Regions from separate parts of the Oceanicoccus sp. KOV_DT_Chl genome, predicted to be linked through region 2. Evidence: riboswitches for the same ligand, from Rfam matches in the RefSeq annotation. Region 2 holds a riboswitch; the other holds the start of a gene.
The links. Region 2 has a riboswitch for cyclic di-GMP ahead of UNITIG_RS23510 (VPLPA-CTERM sorting domain-containing protein). Riboswitches for the same ligand answer to the same signal wherever they lie in the genome.
Positions count from the first base shown of each region.

Region 1: linked by a shared signal. The riboswitch ahead of UNITIG_RS21830 (hypothetical protein) and the one ahead of UNITIG_RS23510 (VPLPA-CTERM sorting domain-containing protein) in region 2 are both predicted to bind cyclic di-GMP.

Region 1 is NZ_FQLF01000007.1:131,753-136,174, forward strand. It holds gene UNITIG_RS21820 (lysophospholipid acyltransferase family protein) at 60-650, opposite strand; gene UNITIG_RS21825 (bifunctional transcriptional activator/DNA repair enzyme AdaA) at 818-1,696, shown strand; gene UNITIG_RS21830 (hypothetical protein) at 1,693-2,190, opposite strand; cyclic di-GMP riboswitch class I at 2,289-2,372, opposite strand; gene UNITIG_RS21835 (nitroreductase family protein) at 2,549-3,121, opposite strand; gene UNITIG_RS21840 (HD-GYP domain-containing protein) at 3,404-4,422, shown strand, end outside.
Region 2 is NZ_FQLF01000002.1:1,071,989-1,076,410, forward strand. It holds gene UNITIG_RS08730 (hypothetical protein) at 1-86, shown strand, start outside; gene UNITIG_RS08735 (SDR family oxidoreductase) at 120-1,010, shown strand; cyclic di-GMP riboswitch class I at 2,068-2,196, shown strand; gene UNITIG_RS23510 (VPLPA-CTERM sorting domain-containing protein) at 2,222-2,773, shown strand; gene UNITIG_RS08745 (putative quinol monooxygenase) at 2,850-3,254, opposite strand; gene UNITIG_RS08750 (alcohol dehydrogenase catalytic domain-containing protein) at 3,419-4,422, opposite strand, start outside.

The sequences.
Region 1 (4,422 bases), on a different contig from region 2:
AACCGGGAGAGAAAAAATATCGACCTAAAAAAGTCCCCAAGCATAGAATTAGACTACCACTAAAAATTTTCAGGATTGATACCCTGAAAATTTTGGTAGAAAGACTGAATATCTTGCATATCCTGTTCAACATTACCGGTGGGAACAAAGGCAGGACCGAAGCCAACTTTTTTATTTGCGGCATCGATAAACCCTAACACTATAGGCAGCTCGCTATTCAATGCAATATGATAAAAACCCGTGCGCCAACGCTCAACTTTACTTCGCGTCCCTTCTGGCGGCACAATAACAATTAAATTATCAACACTCTGAAAATAATTTACCATCTGTTCAACAACATTATTTTTTTTACTGCGATCAATGGGAATCCCACCCAACCAAATCATTAGACGTTTGAATGGCTGCATAAAAATATCATCTTTGCCCATCCAATGTGCGTCCAGACGAAGACTAAAACACACTAATAGCAGTAAAGCGAAGTCCCAGTTACTAGTATGAGGGGCCGCAGCCAGTACATATTTAGGCTGGCTAGGTTTATCACCACTAACCCGCCATCCGATTAATTTTAAAATAACAATAGAGACACCCGAAAGATTGTGCTGATTACCGGGGTGAGAAACATCGTTGTTTTTAGTTCTGTAATATTCGATGCCATAATAAAATCAGTGCAGCTGATATTTTTGTTGTATCAAAATTATAACAGTGTTTGAGCTATCGTCACCCTCATTTTGCTATTTCTCTGGTTCCTGACTGCCTAAGCAAAAAAATAGCAATTATCGGGTGGTCATTTTTTGTTTCAGGGATTACTGTATCCGGAATGAAATCCCTACAGCACAACAAGCTAGAAACGCAGCAACGCCACTATCAACTGGTGGCCAATGCCTTGCGCTTTATCGACCAGCACCAGGGCGAACAGCCAGAACTAGCCGCTATTGCCAAGCACTGTGCGATTAGCGAATACCACTTCCAACGAGTCTTTACAGAATGGGCCGGCGTCAGTCCAAAACAGTTCTTGCAATATCTCACCCGGGAACAGGCCCGGAGTAGATTACTGGATGGTGCCAGTCTATTGAAAGCAGCTGGCGATAGCGGCCTGTCCTCGAGCAGCCGCCTGCACGATCTTTTTGTTAGCCTGGATGCCGTAACGCCGGGCGAAATAAAAAACGGTGGCAATGGCATAACATTTATCTACGGAGTACATCCCAGCCCCTTTGGTTTGTGTTTTATCGCACTGACTGAGCGCGGCATTCATCGGCTGGATTTTATTGAACAACCTCAAGACATAGAATATTTGTTAGAGGCGTTACAGCGCCAGTGGCCGTTAGCGATATTAGAAGAAAACCAAGCCAGCTCAGCAATTGTAGTGACACAGGTTTTTTCAAAATCGCCACGACCGTTATCCTCACCGCTGAAACTATGGGTTAATGGTACCCAGTTTCAATTCAAGGTTTGGGAAGCTTTGCTGAGAATTCCATCGGGTGCTGTCGCTAGCTATGCCGAGGTTGCCAAGGCGATCAACCAACCTACTGCGGCCAGAGCGGTCGGCAGTGCTGTCGGAAAAAACCCCATAGCATTACTGATTCCCTGCCACCGGGTGATCCAGGGAATGGGGGAATTAGGTCACTACCGCTGGAACCCTATTCGCAAAAAAGCGATGCTAGGCTGGGAAGCTAGCCTTAAAGTTGACGAGTGTTAATTAATCAAATCGCCCAACATGCTCATGGTTTTGGCTAATAATGAAGGTTCGCCCCGGTATATCTCTTTGTAGTAACTCAGCTCTTGCGCTTCGGGATCAATATCACAATAGATATGAGCATCTAGCCACTCGTGGACTGTGCCAACATCGACATCCAATACAACTTTATAGCTATTACGATCGTAATTATACCGAGTAGACAGTGGTAGAATTTCACTGCGCAACAAACTGTTACCCAATTTAGATTGCGCCTCATAAACACAAGCATCATAAGCATCCATCAACGCAAAAGGTGTTCTGCTAAAGTCACGATGTAAAAAAACGGCGTCAGCACCGGTCACATCTAAATTACGATCACCACTTAAATAATTACTGACTGAAGCGACCAGTACCACGGCTGCCAACAATAGCAAACTGTACAGTAGCGGCTGCTTACTACTTTGATAAAGTTTATTGAAAATTGACGGTGAAGTATTTTCACTACTGATAGCCATCGACTCATAATCTCAAACGTTAAACGTTACGTCGCCGCCAATATAATTGGCTGAGCAGACATTGATCAAGAAGTGTGGTTTATAGTGCTACCACTTCCTTCGGTAACCGTTCGACCCTAAGCTATATCAGCTGGGCACTGGTTTTGCGTCCTCGGGTTGCCCCGAGTTTGCCATTTCGAGAAGCCGTAAGAGACGGGCTTCATATTGCAAGTTGGCATACAATGCCTTAAAACTTCGCTAGTTTCGCCATTTAACGCAATCGGGTCAATAAGTAATAGTACTAAGCGGGCAAGACCGACAAGGCATCGATCCGGTACTTAAATCCCCATACCGCGGTGATCCAAGCATTGCAGCCCCCTCAAGGCCACTCGCTGACAAAGTCCCTAGGGTCTAATTCACGCAATGGTTTATAGTTGCCATCTACACTGCCCAAATATACAAAGCCGACCAATTCCTCTGTTGTTGCAATTCCTAACCCGTCTTTAACGATGTCATCATAAGCATTATCACCGGTCCGCCATACACCTGCATATCCTTGTGCATGCGCCGCCAGCAATAGGCTATGGGCCGCACAACCCGCAGATATCAGCTGCTCTACCGCAGGTACCTTGGGGTGCGCCTTTATGGCCGCGATAACAATAATAATCAGGGGCGCTCGCAACGGTTTCGCAGCCAGTTTAACCATTTCTTCTGCTGACAGTGGCGCCTCCCCCGCAGCCCGCCTTCTAGCCTGAGTAGCTGTTACTAATAACTCTCCTAGCGAGTTACGCGCCTCACCGCGCAGGGTTAAAAAACGCCAGGGTCTAAGCCAGGAGTGGTCTGGTGCACGAAAAGCGGCTTTAAACATCGACGCTAACTCAGCGCCCTCAGGGGCTGGCTCGGTTAACCTTGGTGCTGAATTGCGACCATGTAATAGCGTTAGTGCATCCATATTTTAACTCTCGACAATTTTGCCGTGCATATTAGTGTTTATAGCGTATTGCAACAAGTCGGCAGTGCGTAGTAACTAGAATTTGTTAGTACCAACAGCAACTTAATTTAGAAGAAATCGTAAGTACTATTGCCTATTGCAAGCTGCTTTAAGGTAATTATTCTGGCGTCTAGCAGACCATTAGCTAAACTAAGAAGATTGATTAGCTACCAGCAAGTATAAGATGCAAATATTTTCATTGGCGCTGGGCCAAGCCCTCATAACAAGAGCAGTAACAAACCTGTGAAAAAAACCATTGTCCGGCCCGGCCGCACTATTCAGGAAAACAAAAAAACACCCATTCCAGTATCTGGTTTAAAGGTGGGGATGTATGTTTCCGAATTAGACCGCCCTTGGTTAGAAACGCCTTTTATTTTACAGGGTTTTAAAATTACCAGTTTGGAAGAAATTGAGACTATCGCAGAACATTGCGAATTTGTTTACGTCGAGGGCTATGAAGACACTTGGGCCGCTGCCGAGGAGCGGACTAGTAGTGTAAAAAGCAGCAAAACTAAAGTGAAACCTTACACCACTTCGGCGACTAACAAACAAGAGTTTTCTCGCGCAAGCGCCGCCCACTCTACCGCAACCCAATTAACGCGTTCCTTTATGGACGATGTCAGGCTCGGCCAAGGTATCAATATTAAAGACGTTAAATCCAGCGTCTCGGAATGTGTATCGAGTATCATGCGCAATCCGGATGCCATGATGTGGATGTCCAAAATTCGAAAAAAAGATGAGTACACCTCGGAACACTCCGTCAATGTCGGCTTGCTGGCAATTACCTTTGGTCGCCATTTAGGCGCAAGTGAAGAAGACCTCAACAAACTGGGGCTTGCCGGGATGCTGCATGACGTTGGAAAAATGCGTACGCCTAACGAAGTACTCAACAAAGAGGGCCAGCTAACCAACGAAGAATTCGACATCATGAAGTTTCACGCCCAACATGGTCGAGATATTCTGATTGCCCATAAAGATGTTTACCACGGCGCGGTGGATGTCGCCTACAGCCATCACGAAGCGCTGGACGGCACTGGCTATCCGCGCAAAATCAAAGCTGCAGGGATCACTGACTTTACCCGTATCGTGACACTTTGTGATGTTTACGACGCTATAACCAGCGAACGGGTTTACAAGAAAGGCCGTTCATCGTTGGAAGCACTGAAAATACTGTATCAAAACAAGGGCACTAAATACGATGAAAAACTGGTCGGTGAATTTATTAGCTGTATTGGCTTATATCCGCCCGGCAGTATTGTTGA
Region 2 (4,422 bases):
AGCAAAATGACAGTATGCGACAAGGCATGCGCCGCTGCGTCACTTGCGACTATCGAATTAAAGCACAGCAACACGACAAAAATTAATCACAACTGACTCAAACAACAAAGAGGTTTTTTATGTCTGTAATACTCGTCACTGGCGCCAGCACTGGTATTGGCCAGGAAACAGCACTGCATATGGCACGCAAAGGTCACACGGTCTATGGCGCTTGTCGAAATCCTGCCGGGGCAACCGAACTAAAAGAAAAGATCGACGCCGAAAATTTACCCGTTAGTATCATTAAACTGGATTTAGTCGATCCCGCCACTATCAAAACCGCTGTTACTGAAATCATGGAAAAGCACGGCCGTATTGATGCACTGGTGAATAACGCAGGGATTGGCGGCGGTCGCGCCGTTGAAGAAACACCACTGGAAGAAGTCCGGGAAATTTTCGAAACCAATTATTTCGGCAACGTCAGCGTGCTGCGCGAAGTCACGCCCATTATGCGCAAACAAAATTCTGGCCGTATCGTCACGGTGGGCTCATTGGCAGGCCAGGTTGTTATGGGCTGTCACGCTCACTACTCTGCATCCAAGTGGGCAATGGAAGGCTTAAGCGAAGCGCTCGCCATGGAGATGGCGGAGTTCAACGTCAAGGTATCAATTATCGAACCCGGTGTCGTGTTAACTCCAATTTGGGCTAAAGGTAGCTTACCTGAAGGTGAAACGCCTTACCGGAAAACACTGGATCGTTTAGCGCGGTTTTTTATGTTTGGTCATACTCGCCCGGCGATGCCGGATGATGTTGCCAGCGCGATTGCACACGCGATCGAATCGGACAAGCCCCATTTCCGTTACCCAGTAGGGCCTGATGCCGTTGAGACCGTCGCTGCCAAAAACAAAGTCAGCAATGATGAATGGATGGAGATTAACTGCCTACAGGGTGAAGAGTTTAATGAAAAAATGGCTAAGCTCGTGGGCGTTGATTATTATCGCGGCGAACTGAATTTTCCTAACGCAGAATAAACAATCAATGCGGTTGAATAACCATCAACCGCACCCTCGTTTAACTAATACTTGTCCGCACTAATCAACCTACTCTTTAACGCTGCCACTAGTGCAGCGTTAAAGTAGTCTCTTCGTAGAATGGCACTTACTTTAATCCCTCATACCCACAAAGGGCCCTACTGTCTGGAACAATCACCTACTCGTCATGCGGTTACTGACGGTGATGATATTCAGCTGAATAAAATCAGAGCCACTGTCAAACCATCCAACGAAGGAAAACGCAAGCTCGTCCAGCACCAAAGGGCTGGAGGACTTCCAAAGCAGCTTTAATATGCTATTTAATGGCGCAAATAATGGGGAATTGATTATCGATTTATAGCAGCCAGGGCCGCTTTAGGGACTAGAAAGGAGCAAAATAATCACTGTCTCAGGCAGGCCAACAACCTCTCAGCCAATACAGCCCCAAATCAGGGCAACAAAGGAATAAAAAATCAATTTGTGTCGATATTTATTACAGAACAGCAACATTGACACCACTAGAAATGTCAAAGTAGCACCAAAACCTTCCAGCCACCCTAAATTAGCCCAACTTTTAGCCACTCACTTAAACTTTGCTTCAAAGTACCCACTAATCCAAGCTAATAGTTATAAAAAAAACTCTGATATGCTTATTTTTGATAAAAACACCGTCTGATCCAGGCCAAAATGGGACCTATCGAAGCCACCGTTGAACGAACAGGCTCAAGATAATAGTTAAGCCACAAATTCGAACAAAATTAAAATCAATCTATCCGGTTTTCTTTGTCAATAAAAACATACTTGACGGTTTTTCTTACAGATTAAGTCGAGATCTGGGCCGCAAAAACTGCTCTACTCACGAACTAAAACATAAGCACCTGTTTTTATTAGCTATTTAATACTTGGCACCATACTTGTATTAACCAAAGCAAGATACGAGGAAAGTTGACAGTAATCGGGTTTTAGATTGGTGCTATAACCAATCTATAAATGGAATTAAAAGGACTAACCCGTATCTGATAAGAAGAAACGTTATTCAAACTAATAAAACTAAATTGAAGGCAAACGCCAAACCTGTCGTGAGGCAGGGACGGAAAACCAAGGGTCTTAAGAATTAGGTGGTCAAGCATAATGGATAGCTTGCAAAACAGGGATCAGTACCTAAGTAAGACAGCCGGTTACCCTTCTCGAGAAACCTCGAGGATATAACAATGAAAAAACTATTATTAGCAACTGCAATCGCTGTAACCGCTGCACAAGCAAACGCTGCAGTATTCAATGTAACTGGTACTCTTTCTGGTGCAACAAACGCGCAAGCAACTATCGTATTCAACCCTGCCGCTCCTGCTTTGGTTGGTACATTTGACGATTCCGATGGCTCATTCAGCTTCTCAGTTGAAGACTACGACATGGATATCATTATCGCTCCTGGCTTGAATGCTCTTGTTGAACTGTCTGCAATCACTGTTACTGGTGACGGCGCAGGCCAAATTGGTGGTGCTGCAACCGTTGATAATTGTAGCGGATCATTCGAAGCCGCGGTTTGTCCTGGTGTTGGCACTCCTCCAACCTCTAATACCTACACTTATTCTTTTGATGGCTCTGTAGGTACTATCACCAATGATATTAATGGTGGTTTCAGTGGCGGTGGTAACACTTTGACTTATAGTTTTGAGACATCAGAAGTACCTGTACCAGCTGCAGCTTGGTTGTTTGGCTCAGCTCTTGTAGGTTTGGCGGGTATTGGCCGTAAGCGTAAGTAATTTTCGCTTCCCGGTACTCCCATAAAAAAACCCGCTTCGGCGGGTTTTTTTATGCACATTGAATAACGCTATTGCCTCAGTGAAAAGCTTTCCACCAACCCTTAACCCCAATCGGAAAAGCCAACGCCTGTTTTTTAACGGCTGCAGAAACACTCGCTGATACAGCTTGTTCCGCAGCGGGCATAAGTGGCGAAGCATTGGCAACAGGGTCAAGCGACTCCAGCCTCAAATCTTCAATACATGCGACAAAATCCTGCATATAGCCTTCATGATGATCGCTCGCCTGATGCTCCCAAAAATCCTGATTGGTTTTATACGACAGCAAACAATAATAAAATCCTTCTTTCTCACCACGCCAATATTCATAGCGTAAACAGTTGGGCTCAGTGGCATGAGTAATACGGTACATTTCTTTCATGACATTTTCAAAATCGGCTTCCTTGCCTGAAAATACCTGTATATGAGCTAATAGTGTGGCCATATTTCCTTCACGCCTGGTTTTATTATTTTGCTAGCTTTTCTCGCCGGATCGCTTCCCGCTTTCGCGCGCTATTGCTCAGGATAAATCTGAAACACTATAAATAAGCCAAAGTTATCATCGACTTGATCGGGAATGACAAGAAAAAGAGAGAGCTATCACTACCCCTAGCCGATTTTAGTTAACACCTTGCACTGATTACTGGGTGTTTTTAATGCTTCGAACGCATCAGGCAAGTCATCAAGACCTATCACATCAGTAATCATCGGCGATATATCAATCCGTTTATCCGCTAACATCGCTATCGAGGTTTCAAAATCATCTTTGGTATAAGCAATAGCAAATTGAATATTCAGCTCTTTAATCAAACCGAAAAAGGGCATGATATTGTCTGGCTGTTCACAAACACCCACGGGAATAATTTTTCCACCGTAAGGTGCCATTTCCATGCATTGCTGCAATAAACCGGGAGCACCCACACATTCGAAAATAATATCGGGAGCTGCACCTGTGAGATCACTAAACTGAGTTAACAAACCTTCCGCACCTGCGGTTAAATCAGGTTTTATCACATGGTTAGCGCCCATTTTTTTAGCTAGCTGTGCTCGTGAATCTGCCAATTCACTAACCACCACATCGCGAGCACCAAAGAATTTAGCCCACAGCGCCACCGTCAGCCCTATCGGCCCCGCGCCCATTATTAATATACGACTACCTGCTTTTAAATCGGCAACGCGAACCGCATGCAAACTTACCGCCAGCGGCTCAACCAAAGCGGCGGTTTTTAAATCCAAACTGTCTGGCAGCAAAATAGTTTCACGGCAACCTGTGGTCACGTACTCGGCAAAACCACCCTGGTCATCAACGCCGGATACTTTTTTATTCATGCATTGAAAAAACTGGCCGCCGGCACAGGCTAAACATTTACCACAGGCAATAAAAGGCAAGGCGCAGACTCTATCACCTACTCGCCAATCACCCTCCGCCTCTTTGCCGACCTCAGCAATTTCACCAACGTATTCATGACCTAAAATCTGGCCGCAGCAGGCGGTCGTTAAACCTTCGCGAGTAGCATGTAAATCAGTGCCACAAATCCCGCAGTACGACACTTTCATCACCAATTCGGAGGATGCTGGCGCCGGGTCAGCTACCGATTCGACACTGAGTGGTT